2 regions of the Sedimentibacter sp. MB31-C6 genome follow, and region 1 is predicted to be linked to the other one. Evidence: riboswitches for the same ligand, from Rfam matches in the RefSeq annotation. Region 1 holds a riboswitch; the other holds the start of a gene.

Region 1 (9,859 bases):
GGTATCAAAGTGTAATACCGCTGCTGATATTGGTACTGATCACGGATACATAGCAGAAATGCTATTACATGACAACACTGCAAAAAAAGTAATTGCTAGTGATATAAACAAAGGACCTTTAAATCGTGCAATAAAATACTTAACATCTAAGAATTTGAACTGCTATTGTGATTTTAGATTAGGTAGCGGTTTAAAAGTATTAAATAAAGAAGAAGCTGAGGCCATTATAATTGCTGGAATGGGTGGAGAGCTAATATCTAATATATTAGAAGAGTCAAAAGATATATCATCTAGTACATATCAATTAATATTACAACCTATGACTGCTGTTGATAAGTTACGGCGGTATTTATATAATAACAACTTTAAAATTATAGATGAAGATATTGTGAAAGAACAACAACATTATTATTTTATTATAAAAGCAGAACCTGGCTTCTCAATAATAGAAGATGAAATTTATTATGAATTTAGTAAAATTTTAATAGGAAACAATAATCAAATTATGAAAAATTATATTATTAAAGTTTTACAAACAAATAATAAAATCATTCGTAATCTTGAATTGACAAATAATTCTTCATATAAAGAAAAAATTAATATATTAAAAAATAAGAATAATAAAATAATGGAGTTGATAAACAATGAAACTAAATTTAATAGTTGAATTATTAGAATCTAAATTAAAAATAAAAACACAAGAAACTTGGGATAACAGTGGTCTACAAATAGGCAATTTAAATAGTGACATAAAAAATATTATGTTAATACTAGATCTAGATTTAGATTCAGTTAAATATGCGATAAAAAGTGGAATAAACTTAATAATAACTCATCATCCATTTATATTTGGGTCATTAAAATCAATAGACTTCAATACTTATGATGGTTTAATCATCAAAAATTTAATTTTAAACAACATTAATTTATATAGTATGCATACAAACTTAGATATGGCAGAATATGGAGTGAATTATAAATTAGCTCAAAAGCTTAGTATTAGAAATTATGCTATTCTACATGAAGTAAATGAAAGTGATAATGGATATGGTGGTATTGGAAATATTGAAGAGCAAAACATCATAAAATATGCTGAATCAGTTAAAGATTCATTGAATTGTAGTAATATTAAACTATATTGTAATGATTTAAATAAAAAAATAAGAAAAATTGCCTTTTGTGGGGGAAGTGGAAGTGATTTTATAGATGACGCAATAAATAAAGGCGCAGATGTTTATATAACTGGAGATATAAAATATCATCAAGCTCAAAATGCTTTAAAAAATAATTTAAGTATAATTGATGCTGGTCACTACAATACAGAATATCACACTTTAGAAACCATAAAAAATATTCTAGAAAATACTAAAGACTTTAAAATAACTATTTTAGAGAAAAACACTGTAAATGAAATAATAATTTAATATAAAAAACACTTGAAATTTTCAAGTGTTTTATTTTCTTTTAAGGAGTAAATACATAAGCCGAGTTCTGTATTAAACAGTCATCTATCTACGCTTACTGTTACCAGTAAGCTCTAGCAACCTACCATTTGGACTGTGACGAGCAGCCACTCCAAAGTCCTATCTTGGTCTTGCTCCAGGTGGGGTTTACATAGCCAATTAGTCGCCTAATTGCTGGTGAGCTCTTACCTCACCTTTCCATCCTTACCACAAAAGTGGCGGTTTCTTTCTGTTGCACTTTCCTTAAGGTCGCCCTCACTGGGTGTTATCCAGCACCTTGCTCTACGGAGCTCGGACTTTCCTCATGCCAAGCATGCGACTGTACAATTTACTCTACACTATATTACATTAAATATAGGTTTAAGTCAACTTATAATATTTTCCTTTACAACCATTCAATTCAATTTACGAATATTATTTGTGAAGAATAGGGGATAGTCTTTTATAAATCAATAATGTGATCGCTGAAACTATAATACCTTTTAATATGTTGAATGGTACTACTGCATATAGTATAAAAGTTTTTAGGTCAATTATATAAGGATTTAAAGCATTTCCCATATCTATAAATGACTGTATTGGCGCACCAAAAACTTTTGCATAAGCTGGCAATAATACCGAATAGTTTAATAATGCTCCCACAATTGCAAGAGAAATAGTACCTACTACCATTCCTATAATTGCTGTTTTCATTGTTTTATGGTGTCTGTAAATATAACCAGCAGGTATTACAAAAGAACAACCTATTAGAAAGTTTGCTAATTCTCCAATTCCTCCTGTAATTGTTCCATTTAACACAAAATTCAATAGTATTTTAACAAATTCAATTGCTATAGCAGCAAAAGGTCCTAAAGCAAATGCTCCGATTAAAACAGGAATTTCACTAAGGTCTAATTTGTAAAAGCTTGGAGCAAACCATAAAGGCATTTCAACTAGCATTAAAACTCCTGCTATTGCTGATAATACTCCAATTTTAGTCAATGTTTTTACACTTTTTTTTTGATTGATTGAAATTTCATTTTTCATATTTTCCTCCTTGTGCTTTGCACTATTAAAGATTTAGAGGCTTCAAATAAATATATTATAAAATAAAAAAGCCTCTGAAATCTTCAGAGGCATAACTTCGATAGAAATTGCTTATATTAGTAATCTCTTCTACCATCCAGACTATACTGTCGGTATTGGAATTCCACCAATTCAACCTTTCGGCTCGCGGACTATAACCGCCGGTAGGGAATTTCACCCTGCCCTGAAGATATTTCACGTCTATATTATAACATGGTATTTTATTTTGTAAAGTAATTTCTAAAAAAAAATTTTTTTTCTTAAAAATAATCCTGTTAATATACATATAATTGATATTAATATTGATAGGAAATTTACAGTTTTAAATTTTATTTCTATTAAAATACCTAAAATACCTATTAATATTAATCCCACCCAAATAAATTTATTAAGTTCCATATTTACCTCCTATACATATTTTTTATTGTAACAAATTTTATGAAAACTTCCAACATTTTTGATTGTAAAGAATTAATTCTTTGTTTCAAATATATGTTTTTATATATATAAAATCTTATCATATTTTTATATATTTTTAATATTATAAAATATAAGCGTGATTCACTCATAGACAAAGGGGATAAATTTATGAAAAATATTATAAAACTATTAAATAGCAACATAAACAAAATACTAAGTAATCACTCTAGATTTTTTGAGTATGATGCAATTGAAATTAGACTAAGAACAAACAGCCCAGTTTTTGTCAAAAGTATAAAAGGGGATTATTTTTTAGGACTAAACGATATATCAAGAAGGTACAATGATAATTACTATAAAATAAAGAAAAAAGATATTGCGGATACAATAGCAAGTCTAACCTTAAACTCGATTCATGCTTTTGAAAAAGAAATTCAAGGAGGATATATTACTATTGAAGGTGGACATAGAGTTGGACTTAGCGGTGATTGTATTTATGAAGGAGACAAATTTAAGGGATTTAAAAATATAACATCACTAAATATAAGAATAGCAAGGGAATTTGTTGGATGTACTAAAAGTTATTTTAAGTATTTTATAAGTCATAGCAACAAAATATACAACACATTAGTAATAGGCCCTCCGCTGTCAGGAAAAACAACCTTTATTCGTGATATTTCAGCTCATCTAAGTGATGGAGTTAAAACAAAAAATTTTGATGGTTGTGATGTCACTATTATTGACGAGAGGGGAGAAATATCTTCTGTATTTAATGGAGTTCCACAAATGTATGTAGGTAGAAGAACTGATGTTTTAGCTTATTGTATGAAAAAAGAAGGCTTTATAATGAGTATACGTGCACTTTCTCCAAGAGTAATAATATGTGATGAATTAGGATCAAAAGACGATTTTGAAGCAATTCAATATGCTTTAAAGAGTGGGGTAAACATAATTGCAACAGCTCATGGCTACAGTGTAGAAGATATCAAAAAAAATATTTATTTGAAAAATATTATTAATAATTGTTTCTTTGACAGGGTTATAATTTTAAGTGGTAGTAAACCATTAGATATAAAAGAAATTTATGATATTCAAAAGAACAGGGTGATTCTTAATGATAATGATTAAAATATCTTTGTTTCTTCTCACTGTTTTTACAGTTAGATATATTTTTATTTTAATTAATAATATTGGAGACAAAAAAATTATCAAAATGAAAGAATTAATAGAATTTACAGAATATTTGAGAATTTATTCTTGTGATTTAAAAATGTCATTTGAAGAAATCTTAGACAAGTTTAATTTTAAAAGTAAAGTAGTTAAAATCATTTGTTATAGACTTCTAGAAGAAATGAAGAAACAAGAAAATAAAAGCAAAAAAAACTTTTTAACTTTTGTTGAAAACAGTACTACTACTCCAATGGAATTTAATTATTACTTTGCAGAAATAATAGATTATTATGGCAATACATTTTCAGATATTTTGGACAAGAAGTTAAGCATTGCTTCTCGGGAGATGGAAATTATTATGAAAGAATATGAATCAATACATAAAGAAAAGAAAAACTTATACAATAAAATTTCAATATTAGTAGGTTGTTTGACTGCAATAATTCTAGTTTAGGAGGAATGTATGGATATAGATATAATTTTTAAAGTTGGTGCTATTGGTTTAGTAGTTGCTGTTTTTAATCAAATTTTAACTAGAACAGGAAGGGACGAGCAGGCAATGTTTGTCACACTAGCAGGTGTCGTAGTTGTAATGGCTCTTATTATTGGAATGATAAATGATTTATTTATGGAGGTAAAATCAGTTTTTAACTTATATTGATGAAAGGATTTCTCTATGTTGCTTACAAGAATCATATTTATTGCTGTTATAACAATTATTTTAAGCATCATTATCTCAAAATTTAATACGGAATTCAAAGTATATATTTCAGTAGTGTTTGGTGTACTCGTCATAGTTCTCTTATTTGGAGAGTTAAAAGTATATATTTCTGAATTTATTAATATATTTAACAAATATAATATAAAAATTGACAACTTCAGTATAATCCTAAAGATTATTGGTATAGCTTATCTGTGTGATTTTATATCATTATTATGTAAAGATTTAAATTACGAATCCATCGGCAAAAAAGTTGAAATGGCTGGTAAGATAATTATTTTAATATATTCTATAGATATAATTAAAATATTCCTAGATCAAATTTTGCTTCTAATGAACGGGTGATGAAATGAAAAAAAAGATTATACTTATGATAATAATTGTAATAACACTTAGCACATTCAATGTTTATGGAGTAAATAAAAGTTTAGAAGAAGCGGCTGACAATATCCCTACAAATAATCTTGAGGATTTTTTGAATAGTAACAGTTCTTATTTTGAAGATAATAATATTAACGTTAAAAGCTTAATTGAAAATGCTTTTAAAGGAAAATTAGACATAAGTTTAAAAGATTACTTACAATATCAAATAAAGAATGAACAGGGATTTTTAAAAGATATTTTTAAAACATGTGCAAATGTACTGATTATATGTATGATGTTAACAATAATAAAATATTTTACAGATGAAATTGGAAATCAAAGTGTTTCTGAAATAGTTGTGTTTTTTTCAGTTATAGTAATATTTACAATAATACTTAAGGATGTATTATCGCTTAAAAATATGCTTAATAATGATTTTGCCAGATTTAAAACTATAACAGAGGATATTAATGCTATATTTTTAGCAGCGATGCTTACCTTCGGCAAGTTAAGTATATTGCAATTTTTTCAAACATATTTGAATTATATAATTGGTATAACAACTCAATTTATATATAGCTTTACAGATATTATAACGCTGATTATGATTTCAATTATTTTAATTAATAATTCAAGTAAATTAATTAATGCAAAGTTGCTTTACAAATTTTTAAAAAAGGGAACATTATTAATTTTGTCAGGTTATATTATTATTGTAGTCATAAATTTTTCTGTACAAGGATATATATTATATAAAACAGATAATATTTTTATAAGTTCTATAAAAGCTTTATCTCCTTCATCAATTCCTGTTGTTGGAAACGCAGTTACTAGTTTTTTTGGAGTTTTCCTTAAAAGTTTACTGATGATTAAGGATGTTTTAGGAATAATAGTCATTATATTTATTATTTCTGCTTTCGGAGGATCACTAATTAAAATGATATTAGTTTTAATTATGTATAAATCTACAGCAGTAATTGTTGAACCTTTTAATGATAATATATCCAAGCTCATTTATGAAATGGCTGATATATTTTTCATATATTTAATTTGCTTGATTACACCAATTGTAATAACAACTGTATACTACTCTGTTTTATTAAACTTTATGAATAATATTTTTGGATAGCCTATGAAAAATATAATAGTAAATATATTAATTTTAGTAATGATGTTCAACATAATAATGTTAATATTTCCGGAAGGGAAAACTCAAAAATTTTGTAGATTAATAATAAAAATTTTTATTATAGTTTATATTATCAATAATATATTTTTTAATGGAAGCATTGTTTTTGAAGATTTACTTCAAGATGTTCCCGTTTCTTCCTATTCATATCAAAGAGAAATTAACATTGAAAATGTGGATAAAGAATTTATTGATAAGATAAACAATAATACTTTTGACGGAGAGGAAGTGATTAAAGATATAACCCTTAACTTTACAGAGGATATGGATATAAAAGCTGTTATAACACTAAACAAATTCTTAAATATAGAAGAATCTTCTCAATTTAAAAAAGTAATAGCAGAAATTTTTAATATCAATACTGAAAATATTGAAATCGACTGATGAAAAAGTAGGAAAGGATAGGAAGCTTTATGTCTATGTTAAACACCATTTTTAATATCTTCAAAGAAAATAAAAAATTAGTTTATGCAGTTAACATTTTTATATTATTAGTGATTATATCCTTGATATTAAAGTTTAATACTACAAATTTGATTAGTAGTAATACCTCCGAAAATGCATCTGCATTTAATAGCTCTGATAATAATAAAATCACTACCGATAGTTATGTGTACGCTATGGAAAAGAGAATGGAAGAAATATTAGGAAAAATAGAAGGTATTAAAAGTGTAGATGTTATGCTTTACACAAAAAAAACTCCTGAAATGGAACCAATTTATGATGAAAACACAAGTTTAGAAACTAATAACGAAATAGGAAGTGAAGGTATGAAAAGAGAGGTGAACAGAGAAACTAAGCAAAACCAGGTTGTTATAGGGAACAATAATCAGGTTGTTGAAAAATATTACCAATATCCAGAAATTTCAGGTGTTCTTGTGGTAGTAGATTATGATGGAAATAAGGATATTTATACAATTTTAATGAATTCAATAAAAACTTTATTTGATATAAATGTCAATGATATTGAAGTAGTATATTAGATTTAGGGGGATAATTAAATGATTATGAAAAAAGAAACATTAGTATTTTTAACATCTTTGGCTATAATATTTATTATAGGTTATGTAAATATGACAATGGAGCCAGCAAATACATTTGATGAAAATGAATATGCACAAATAATTGATGAAACAATTTCTGAGAATAATGAAGAAAAAAGTAATGCGATAATAGTAGAAGGTGAAACTGAAACAGATTATGAAATTCTAGGAGACATAACCGATATAACTGATATTGAAAGCATAACAGCATCAACAACACCAACTGAAGAAGCTAGCTCTAATACGTTGAATATAAGTTTTAATAATTTCAAGCTTAATAAAGAAAAAAGCAATATGGAAGTAATTGATCATTTAGAAGGAAATATAAGTAACAGCCTTATATCAGATGATACTAAACAGCAATTTGAAAATTTACTTTTAAATAAAAATAACTTCATTGAAACAGAACAAGATATTGAATTAATGCTTCAAAGCAAAGGCTACAACGAATCAGTTGCAATTGTTGACGATAATATGGTTAAAGTAATTACAAATGATACACTAGAGCAAGCTGATGTTACTAAAATTCTTGATATAATTGTATCTGAAACAAACTACGAAACTGAACAAATTAAAATTGTAAAATTTGATAATATTGAATTGTAAAATTTTACATCTTCTGATATAATTATTTATGGAGGTGCTAATATGGAAAACAATGAGACTTTTGAATACGGACAGGTAAAAATATCAGATGACGTTGTCATAATAATCGCTGGTATAGCAACAAGTGAAGTAAAAGGTGTCAGTACAACTCGTACAGGAGTTACAGAAGGAATTACTGGCCTTTTTTCCAAAAATACTTACTCTAAGGGTATAAAAGTAGAAATAAATGAAAATACTGTTGTTTTAGATATCTTCATCAACGTTGAATACGGAAATAAAATAAATGAGGTTGCTAAAAACGTACAAATGAAAGTTAAACAAGAAATAGAAACCATGACGGATTTAACTGTTGCTAGCGTAAATGTTCATGTGCTTAACATAGTACAAGAAAAGGAAAAACAAAAAGAATTACCTGAAACTGAGATAATAACAGATTAAAAGAAATGGTAATATAGATTGACAATTTTATTTTGTCAATCTATAATTTATTTAAGGGAAAATAGCATCTTTTATGGAGGAAATATGAAACGAAAAGAAACAAGAGAAGAAGCTGTCAAAATTGCTTACTCTATGGATATAAATAAAAACTATGACAAAATGGGTATAAATCAATATGTTCAACACTTTGAATTGACTAATATAGATATTGAATATCTTGAAAAAACTATTGGTGATATGATTGATAACTTAGAAAAAATTGACCAATACATTGAAGAAAATTCAAAAGATTGGAAAATAACTAGAATAGCAAAAGTTGATTTAGCTGTTCTCCGTATATCCCTTTCTGAAATTTTATATAATAAATCAATACCAGAAAGTGTATCGATAAATGAAGCTGTGGAAATAAGCAAAAAATATTCAAAAGACGATTCTCATAAATTTATAAATGGTTTATTAGGATCTATAGTGAGGAAAGTCTAGTAATGTCAGACTATATAATGGGCATTGATACAAGTGCATACACTACATCAATAGCTTTAATAGATTCCATAAAAGGTACAATAGAAACAGATATGAGAAAAATCTTGTCTGTTTCCCCAGGACAAAGGGGATTAAGGCAACAAGATGCAGTTTTTCAGCATCTAAAAAACTTTCAAGAACTCATTCAGAAAACACAACATAACCTTCAAAATGTAAAAACTATCGCAGTAAGCTCAAAACCTAGAAATGTTGAAGGTTCATATATGCCGGTTTTTACTGTTGGACAAAACTATGGAAAAGTAATTGCCAAAACTTTAAACTGTAATTATATTGAATACTCACATCAAGAAAATCATATTGGCGCTTCAGTAATTAATCATTACAAAAATATAAAAAATAATACTCTAGCAATACATATATCAGGAGGAACAACTGAATTTTTATCTATAGAAAAAATATTTAAAGGTTATTCAACTAAAATAATAGGTGGAAGTAAAGATATAACATTTGGCCAATTAATAGACAGAATAGGAACTTATCTAAAATTTCCATTTCCATGTGGCAAATATATGGAAAACTATATGAAAGAAAATGTTGATATAGAAAAAATCAAACTACCTTCCATTAGCGGAAATACCTTTATTAATTTATCTGGAATGGAAAACTATTATAAAAATTTATATAATTTAAATAAATACAATAAAGAAACTATAATTTCATCTTTATTTGAATATATAGCTACATGTATAATTTACATAATAAAAAAAATTGAACTCAATTATAATTTCGATACAATCATAATAACTGGTGGAGTTGCATCTAATGATATTATCAGAAATACTATTATGAAAGAATTAAATCGAAAATTTGGTATTATACTTCCAACAAAGATTTATTC
Region 2 (9,859 bases), 610 kb from region 1:
TTTATTGTTATTATTTATACTAGCAATCAATTTAGTCGGATGTACAAGCTTGGAAGAAAAAGCCACAAAGGCATCTGCTTTAGTTGATGAAGAAGAATATGATGAAGCTATAAAGCTCTATAATGAAATATTAGAGAAAGAGCCTAATGATTCTAACACATATCTTGAACTTGTTAAAATTTATAGAATTCTTGATGAAAGGGAGCTTGAAAGACAAGTTTTGGAAGATGGAATAGAAATGGTAGAAGATAAATTATCATTACAATTTGCTCTTGCTGATTTCTATATAGATGATGTAGATTATGAAAACGGTGAAAAAATATTATTGGAAATACTTGAAAATAATAAAACTAATCGTAGAGCTTACGAAGCATTGCTTGATATTTACAATAATAACCAGCAGAATGAAAAAATAATGGATATTTATAAAGATAAAATGGATGTAATTAATAGTAAAAGGGCAACTATATTTGCTATTAATAGCGCTATGAACATGGGAGATATTGAACAAGCTAAAGTATGGCTTAATAGTATTGATGTTGATAAAATAAATGAACCTCAAGCGTTGGAAAGTTTAACAGAGACTTACCTAAGATTAGGTGATAAGGATAATGCTATATTAGCAGCTAATAGAGGTATGGATAGTGGCAATCCATCGTTATTCCATGGATATGTTTTTGGTTTAACTAACGAAAGATTGAATTTGATTTCCATGGAAAAATGCGATGTAAATGGAGATGGGATAGATGAAAATATAATATTAATGGCAGATGGAGGTCAAGGGAATTACTCAGAAATAATAGAATTATTCATTCAGAATAGTACTAATGGAGAAATAATAGATGTTATTTCATTATCAGATATATTTACAGGTTATGTAAGTGGAGTTAGTCTTACTGATATAAACAACGATGGTATATTAGATATTTTGGGTAGTATTCATAGTGGAGGTTCAAGTGGTATGCAAGTTCACTATGGCTATAGCTTTAAGGATAACAATAAAGTTAATCTCTTAGAAGGTTTTAATTATAGTACAGATTTTATGTTCATGGATGGGTTTAAGGCAGAAGTGTTTTCTGATGAATTAGAGAAGTCATTTATGGTAGAATTCGACAAAGAACGTAGAGATATGTATATAGAAATAGGATGTTATGGTGAAAATGGCATTATGTTAGAGAGGGACTATGGTTATTTTAATGGTGACGTTTTAGAAGCTGTATATGTCGAATCTTTAAATCAATATGGCTTAAAGCACAGTACATATGTTGTTGGACCTGCATCTAACAGTGATACAGTTGCAACAGTTGAAACGGTGTATATAATGAAGGATCAAAAATGGACAGCTTATGAATTAAATGTACTTAGTAACGATGATAGCAAGGTTAACTCTGTTCCTTATAATGCCGATAGACACGAATCCATTATAACAAAGGATTTAAAAAGACTAGATAAATATTTTGAAATGACTATTGATGAAGTAATTAGTGAGTATGGTGAACCAAAAGAGACAGGGTTTTTAGATGGTGGAGAATACTTTGCCTATGACGATATTGCATTTTTTAGAGCTCCGTTTTCTGAAGATGAAAACAAAGTATCGGCTTTAGCATTTCTTCAAGGAGCTAAAATATTCGGCTTAGAAATGTTTCCAAATAAGCAAGACATTATAGATGTATTAGGTGATGATGGTTTAATAGAAGGGGAATTCGATTCGTTATATTATTCAATAGGAGGATATGAGTTGTATTTTTCACCTTCTATTGATGGTCTGTATAGCGTTATTATAAAATAAATAAGCTATTGCTTAAAACAAAAACTGTAGGGTCGCATTGAATGCGATCCGTGATATGAATTAAATACATACCCTACAAATTATGACAAATTTTTAAGTTTCCCCATTTTTTCAAGACCATGATTAAAATAAAAGAATGAAAATAATATTAGTTATCCACAATTTAAAAAAAAAAATAAAATGTTAAACACAGATTTGTTGATTTTACAATAAAAAATGCAAAAATGCTCACCTATATGTTATAATTAATGTGCAACCAAAAACTAAACAAAGGAGCATTCTTGCATGATTAATTATAACAGATTAGCTTATGAATTAAAACGGGATATTTCAAATTTTTCAAATAAAATTTCTACTGGTTTAAAACGTCCTAAAATAAAGTTCTTAACACAGATGATTTACGGTTTACTCGAAGGAAATAAAACTCATTTAAGTGAAATTGCACGTTCTTTAAAAGAATCTATAACTCTTAAAAAAACTATTGAACGTTTGTCAAGAAATCTTCATGATTTTGATGATGGTGATCAGGTTATGGAAAATTATGTTGATATAGTTAAACAAAATATTAAAGATGATTATTCTGTAATTGTCGTTGATAATTCAGACATAGCAAAACCATGCAGTAAAAAGTTAGAAGCTTTAGCTGACGTACGTGACGGTAGTACCGGTAAAATAGTAAAGGGGTACCAAACAATCGAAGCTGCTGTATTAACTTCTAATAGAAAAATGCCTCTTCCCGTTTATGAAAAAGTATTTTCAGCAGAAGAAAAGGGATTTATCAGTGAAACTCATGAAAATATTAAATGTTTAAAGTCACTTAGCGAAAATTTTGGAAACAAATGCATAAGGACATTAGATAGAGGCTTTGATGCAAATGAATATTTTAGATATTTTATTAAGAATAAAGAACGTTTTGTAATACGTATAAAAATGAATCGTAATGTTATCTATAATGATAAAACTCAAAATGTTCTTGATGTAGTTAGTAAGTATAAAGGTAATTATTGTTTAAAATTCAAGGGAAAAAATAAAAAAAATATTGACTGTAAAATTAGTTATATCCCTGTTAGTTTATGCGAATTTCCAAAACAAGAATTAACCTTAATAGTAGTTTACGGTTTTGGACAGATTCCTATGATGTTACTTACAAATTTAAAATCATCTGAAAAGAAAAAGATATCGCTTATAGTAACTAAAGTGTATTTAACGAGATGGCGTATTGAAGAATATTTTAAGTTCAAAAAACAGCAGTTTGATTTTGAAGATATTAGAGTTTGGTCTTTAAAATCTATACGTAATTTTAATCTATTTGCAACTATTACTGTTGGGTACATTGGTATAATGACATCTGAAAAAGCTGATAGTATATTTTTTAAAGAACTTAAGGAATGTTCAAAGAGAATTTATGACATTCCTAAGTTTATTTACTATGCCATTGGCTATGCTATAGAAAGTATTTTAGTTAAAACTAAAGTTGGAATTCAAAGCTTTATACCTAAAAACATTAAATCACAACAATTTGATATCTTCAACTACTTTAAATTAGTGGCTTCATAAGTTTTTAAAAATTGAAAATGGGGAAACTTAAAGACAAATTATATTGATATAATTTTCTGTTTTTGATATAATATTCTTTGTAATAAAATCGTAATAAAAATTTAATATATTGTTAAGGGGCAAAAGATGATCGAAAACCAAAATAACGTACAATGCTATGAAGACGAAATTGACTTAAGAGAAGTTATTATGGCTTTGTGGAAGAGAAAAAAGATGATAATATGCTTGACATTGGTTGCTGCAATAATAGCCGGCATGTTCAGCATGTTTGTTTTAACACCTGTCTTTAATACTAAGTTAAGTATAGTTATAAGTATGCCTGAAAAATATAATACTAGATATGGCGCATATACTTTGCCTATATCAACAAATCAGCAATACATAAATCTTATAAAAAGTAATGATGTTTTAATTAACACAATTAATGATATGGGATATAATCAAGAAGAAGTAAGGATAGAAAGTTTACAAAAGAGAATTTCAGTTTCAGAAAGTGATACGAAGACAGGCAATATAAATACTTATGAAGTTACTGTTTCAGCAGATAATCCTGAGGAATCATTGGAATTAGCACAAACATTATACAGCAATTATTTGAATTTTATGGATGCTATGACTAAAGAAAGAGCTGTTAATTATTATATAAGTTTATTTAATGTTGAGTTAAAATCTTTAGAAAATTCTTTAGATAAAATAAAAGAAACATTGAGAAGAAATGAAGAGCTATTGATTCAAACATCACAGTTTATAAATACTGGACAAGCTAATATAGAAATTCAAACTCAATTAAACAGTGGCAGCGACTATGTTGTACCTGTTGATACTGTAAATCCTAATTATATAAAAATTGAAAATGATATTATTGGAAATAAGCAATCTATTAATAATATTGAAAATTCGATTAATAAGTATAATAAATATTTAAAAGAGCTTGATGATGAAATGGTAGCAATTAATAAATATTATAGGACAGGTGAAGCAGAGAGGTTAGAATCAAGTGTTATTGGATTAGTTGAAAATTATATTTATTTACCATCACCACCTGTAGCACCTACTCAAAAGACAAGCCCGAGTAATGCTTTAAATACTGTTATCGGTGCAGTTCTTGGTGGTATGTTAGCTGTTATGGTTGCTTTGTTTCAGGAATATTGGTTTAAAGAATCAAAACAATAATATGAAAATTGTATTTAATAACTAACAAAATTGGGATGAGCCTTTCATTATAAGGTTCATCCCATATTAATTTATAATACAATTTATAGTTTTAGATTATGAAAAGAATTGAAACACCTATAACTGATATTATGGCACCTATCATCTCTTTAGGCGATACCTTCTCTTTTAAAATAAATATAGATAATGGAATAATTAGTACGGGAACTATTGATGTTATGGTGGAAGATATACCGGTTGTAGTATTTTGAATAGCTAAAAGGTTGAAAGATACCCCTAAAAATGGACCAAATAATGACCCTATCAGTAAATACTTTATTACATCCTTAGTTTTGATTGCTTCTTTTAACTTGTCCCATTTTTTCCAGAAAAAGAATACAATTGTAAAGCCTATAATACCGGATAATATACGTATTTGAGTAGCTGCAAAAGGGTCATAGTCTCCCATGCCTATTTTACTGAATATCAATCCAAATGATTGACCAAGGGCACCTATAAAAGCATATGTTAGTCCTTTGATTGATTTAGAGAACTTAAAATTGTTGTTTTCGGGATTTTTCACTAACACTACAACAAAAATACCTATAATTGTTACCAACATCCCTAAAAACCCTGATAATGATATCATTTCTTTCATTGTTATAAAACCCAACAATGCTGTAACTGGAGGAACCAGTGCCATAATAAGCATGGATATTCGAGAACCAATTTCTAAATATGCTTGAAATAGGAATAAATCTCCTACAACAAAACCTATAAGGCCTGAAATACTTAACCATATCCATGTATCTATAGTTGCATCTACTGGTAGAAACATACCTCTTGAAAAGGTAGTAAACAAGCTTATAAAAACGAATGCTATAACTAATCTAATATAATTTACAGATAAAGAACCTATTTTTTTACCTGCTAATTCAAAACAAACAGCAGTAATTGTCCAAAAAACTGCTGTTATAAGCGCATAAATTTCACCTAAATGTGATTGAATCATTTTATCCTCCATACTGGGCATGTCAATACTTTCACCAATAAGTTTATTATACTAAATTAGTAAAAATAATGCAATGTAGAAAAAATTTTAAGTTTCCCCATTTTCAATTTTTAAAAACTTATGAAGCCACTAATTTAAAGTAGTTGAAGATATCAAATTGTTGTGATTTAATGTTTTTAGGTATAAAGCTTTGAATTCCAACTTTAGTTTTAACTAAAATGCTTTCTATAGCATAGCCAATGGCATAGTAAATAAACTTAGGAATGTCATAAATTCTCTTTGAACATTCCTTAAGTTCTTTAAAAAATATACTATCAGCTTTTTCAGATGTCATTATACCAATGTACCCAACAGTAATAGTTGCAAATAGATTAAAATTACGTATAGATTTTAAAGACCAAACTCTAATATCTTCAAAATCAAACTGCTGTTTTTTGAACTTAAAATATTCTTCAATACGCCATCTCGTTAAATACACTTTAGTTACTATAAGCGATATCTTTTTCTTTTCAGATGATTTTAAATTTGTAAGTAACATCATAGGAATCTGTCCAAAACCGTAAACTACTATTAAGGTTAATTCTTGTTTTGGAAATTCGCATAAACTAACAGGGATATAACTAATTTTACAGTCAATATTTTTTTTATTTTTTCCCTTGAATTTTAAACAATAATTACCTTTATACTTACTAACTACATCAAGAACATTTTGAGTTTTATCATTATAGATAACATTACGATTCATTTTTATACGTATTACAAAACGTTCTTTATTCTTAATAAAATATCTAAAATATTCATTTGCATCAAAGCCTCTATCTAATGTCCTTATGCATTTGTTTCCAAAATTTTCGCTAAGTGACTTTAAACATTTAATATTTTCATGAGTTTCACTGATAAATCCCTTTTCTTCTGCTGAAAATACTTTTTCATAAACGGGAAGAGGCATTTTTCTATTAGAAGTTAATACAGCAGCTTCGATTGTTTGGTACCCCTTTACTATTTTACCGGTACTACCGTCACGTACGTCAGCTAAAGCTTCTAACTTTTTACTGCATGGTTTTGCTATGTCTGAATTATCAACGACAATCACAGAATAATCATCTTTAATATTTTGTTTAACTATATCAACATAATTTTCCATAACCTGATCACCATCATCAAAATCATGAAGATTTCTTGACAAACGTTCAATAGTTTTTTTAAGAGTTATAGATTCTTTTAAAGAACGTGCAATTTCACTTAAATGAGTTTTATTTCCTTCGAGTAAACCGTAAATCATCTGTGTTAAGAACTTTATTTTAGGACGTTTTAAACCAGTAGAAATTTTATTTGAAAAATTTGAAATATCCCGTTTTAATTCATAAGCTAATCTGTTATAATTAATCATGCAAGAATGCTCCTTTGTTTAGTTTTTGGTTGCACATTAATTATAACATATAGGTGAGCATTTTTGCATTTTTTATTGTAAAATCAACAAATCTGTGTTTAACATTTTATTTTTTTTCTTAAATTGTGGATAACTAATATTATTTTCATTCTTTTATTTTAATCATGGTCTTGAAAAAATGGGGAAACTTAAAAGAAAAAATATATTTACTAAAAAAAATGTAGGGGACGCATTGGGTACTGTGAATCGTGAATGTTGATATAAACAAAAATTATTTTCATTGATTAATTTTTGTTAAACGATTGACAATCATTGAATTTTATTATATTATTATTTTAATTGAATAACAATCTTCAGGGCAGGGTGTGATTCCCTACCGGTGGTAAAGCCCACGAGCCGTAAGGTTGATTCGGTGAAACTCCGAAGCCGACAGTATAGTCTGGATGAAAGAAGATAAATCAGTATACGCAATTATATGCGTTTTGTTGCACTATCGCTCTGAAATGAATTATCATTTCAGAGTTTTTATTTTACGGTGTATTGTATTATTATTTGACTAAAAATGCCTTGAATTTTGAATTCAAGGTATTTTTCTTTTTATGGAGGTGTTTATGGAAGATACAAAATATATGCATTTAGCTTTGCAGTTAGCAAAAAAAGGGTACGGTTATGTAAACCCTAATCCTATGGTTGGCGCTGTACTGGTAAAGAATGGACGTATTATAGGTCAGGGTTATCATGAAAAATATGGGGGACACCATGCAGAATTAAATGCTATAGAAAGTTGCTCAGAATCACCGATAGGTTCTACTCTTTATGTTACTTTGGAGCCCTGTTGTCATATTGGGAAAAATCCTCCATGTACAGATGCGATTTTGAAAAGCGGAATAGAGAAAGTAGTAATTGGCAGTGGGGACCCAAATCCATTAGTTGCCGGCAAGGGGATTGAGTTGCTTTGCAAAAAGGGAGTTAAAGTAGTTGAAGGCGTGCTAAAAGCCGAATGTGATAAATTGAATGAAGTGTTTTTCCACTATATACAAACAGGAAATCCTTTTGTGGTGATGAAATATGCTATGACATTGGATGGAAAAACTGCTGCATATACGGGAAAATCTAAGTGGATTACCGGAGAGATTGCACGCCATAGAGTACATCAAGACCGACATCGTTACAGCGCTATAATGACAGGCATAGGAACTGTATTGGCTGACAATTCTCTTCTAACTTGCCGCATTGAAAATGGTAGAAATCCTATTCGTATCATTTGCGATACTCATTTGCGTACACAATTGGATTTTAAAGTAGTAACTACAGCAAAAGATGTTCCCACTATAATTGCCACTTCTTGTGATGATTTAGAGAAACATAAGCCTTATCAGGATGCAGGTTGTTGTATCATGCATATTTCACAAAAGGATGGTCACTTGGATTTAGGAGAGTTGATGAAAAAGTTAGGTGAAAAAAAGATTGACAGTATTTTGTTGGAGGGTGGTAGCACTTTGAATTGGTCTGCGTTGCAAGCAGGGATTGTAAAAAAGGTTCAAGCTTACATTGCACCTAAAATTCTTGGTGGTATTAATAGCAAAACACCAGTTGCAGGAATGGGAGTTGAAAGTCCTAATGAAGCTTTTTTCTTAACAAATAGTATTATCACGAATTTAGGTGAGGATATTTTAATAGAAAGTGAGGTGGCAAGAAATGTTCACTGGAATTATTGAAGAAGTAGGAATGATAAAGGAAGTGAAAAAAGGTGTTAACTCATATGCTCTTAATATACAAGGAGATATAATATTTGATAATCTTCGTGTAGGGGATAGTGTTGCAGTAAATGGTGTATGTCTAACTGTTTCAAATCTTTTACCGAAAACTTTCGCAGCAGATATAATGCATGAAACATTAAATCGTTCTTCTCTTGGAAGCTTAAAATCAGGGTCATTTGTTAACTTGGAACGAGCTATGTCAGCAATGGGACGTTTTGGTGGTCATATGGTTTCAGGGCATATTGACGGTCTGGGTAGGATTATATCAATTAAAAGAGATGACAATGCCATTTGGTATACAATTGCTGCTGAGGAGAAGATTTTACGTTATATAATTGAAAAGGGCTCTATTGCGGTAGATGGCATAAGCTTAACAGTAGCCACAGTTACATCGTCAGATTTTAGTTTTTCAGCAATTCCACATACGGTAAAGGCTACAATTCTTACTAATAAAAAGGTAGGAAGTTTTGTAAATTTGGAAAATGACTTGGTTGGAAAGTATATAGAGAAATTTTTGGGGATATCTTCAGCTGATACACCGTCAAAGGGTATTACAAAAGAATTTTTAGGTAAATTTGGATATTAGGAGGAATAAAATGTTTCAATATAACACTATTGAAGAGGCTTTAGATTCTCTTCGAAAAGGAGAAATTATTCTCGTGACAGATGATGAAAACAGAGAAAATGAGGGAGATTTCATTTGTGCTGCAGAATATGCTACTACGGAAAAAATTAATTTTATGGCAACTTATGGTAAAGGGTTGGTTTGTATGCCAATGAGTGAAGAAATATGTAAGCAATTGCATTTTCCTCAGATGGTGACGGAAAATACAGATAATCATGCAACAGCATTTACTGTATCGGTGGATCATGTGAGCACTACCACAGGTATATCTGCAGCAGAACGTTCTGTTACTGCAATGAAGTGTGTGGATGAAAATGCAAGACCGGAAGACTTTCGCCGACCAGGACATATGTTTCCTCTTCTTTCGAAAAAAAACGGAGTTTTGGAGCGAAACGGCCATACAGAAGCTACAGTAGATTTGATGAAACTAGCTGGATTGAAGGAATGTGGAATTTGTTGTGAAATAATGCGTGAGGACGGTGCGATGATGCGTATGTTGGAGCTCATTGAACTTGCAAAAAAATGGGACATTAAATTTATTACAATTTCTGCATTGCAGGAATATCGCAAGAAA

The links. Region 1 has a riboswitch for FMN ahead of U8307_RS14425 (ECF transporter S component). Riboswitches for the same ligand answer to the same signal wherever they lie in the genome.
Region 2: another riboswitch for FMN. It lies ahead of ribD (bifunctional diaminohydroxyphosphoribosylaminopyrimidine deaminase/5-amino-6-(5-phosphoribosylamino)uracil reductase RibD); the one in region 1 lies ahead of U8307_RS14425 (ECF transporter S component).

What each region holds. Positions count from the first base shown of each region.
Region 1 covers NZ_CP142396.1:2,995,382-3,005,240, forward strand. Annotated here, with positions in the region: gene U8307_RS14410 (tRNA (adenine(22)-N(1))-methyltransferase) at 1-667, shown strand, start outside; gene U8307_RS14415 (Nif3-like dinuclear metal center hexameric protein) at 645-1,424, shown strand; RNA gene rnpB (RNase P RNA component class A) at 1,465-1,798, opposite strand; gene U8307_RS14425 (ECF transporter S component) at 1,878-2,489, opposite strand; FMN riboswitch at 2,610-2,724, opposite strand; gene U8307_RS14430 (hypothetical protein) at 2,769-2,927, opposite strand; gene spoIIIAA (stage III sporulation protein AA) at 3,117-4,076, shown strand; gene U8307_RS14440 (hypothetical protein) at 4,063-4,572, shown strand; gene spoIIIAC (stage III sporulation protein AC) at 4,582-4,779, shown strand; gene U8307_RS14450 (SpoIIIAC/SpoIIIAD family protein) at 4,795-5,184, shown strand; gene U8307_RS14455 (stage III sporulation protein AE) at 5,189-6,331, shown strand; gene U8307_RS14460 (hypothetical protein) at 6,335-6,775, shown strand; gene U8307_RS14465 (hypothetical protein) at 6,805-7,374, shown strand; gene U8307_RS14470 (SpoIIIAH-like family protein) at 7,393-8,040, shown strand; gene U8307_RS14475 (Asp23/Gls24 family envelope stress response protein) at 8,083-8,478, shown strand; gene nusB (transcription antitermination factor NusB) at 8,563-8,961, shown strand; gene U8307_RS14485 (Kae1-like domain-containing protein) at 8,964-9,859, shown strand, end outside.
Region 2 covers NZ_CP142396.1:2,385,697-2,395,555, forward strand. Annotated here, with positions in the region: gene U8307_RS11300 (hypothetical protein) at 1-1,789, shown strand, start outside; gene U8307_RS11305 (transposase) at 2,075-3,346, shown strand; gene U8307_RS11310 (Wzz/FepE/Etk N-terminal domain-containing protein) at 3,473-4,519, shown strand; gene U8307_RS11315 (DMT family transporter) at 4,611-5,510, opposite strand; gene U8307_RS11320 (transposase) at 5,629-6,900, opposite strand; FMN riboswitch at 7,246-7,359, shown strand; gene ribD (bifunctional diaminohydroxyphosphoribosylaminopyrimidine deaminase/5-amino-6-(5-phosphoribosylamino)uracil reductase RibD) at 7,512-8,618, shown strand; gene U8307_RS11330 (riboflavin synthase) at 8,599-9,246, shown strand; gene U8307_RS11335 (bifunctional 3,4-dihydroxy-2-butanone-4-phosphate synthase/GTP cyclohydrolase II) at 9,257-9,859, shown strand, end outside.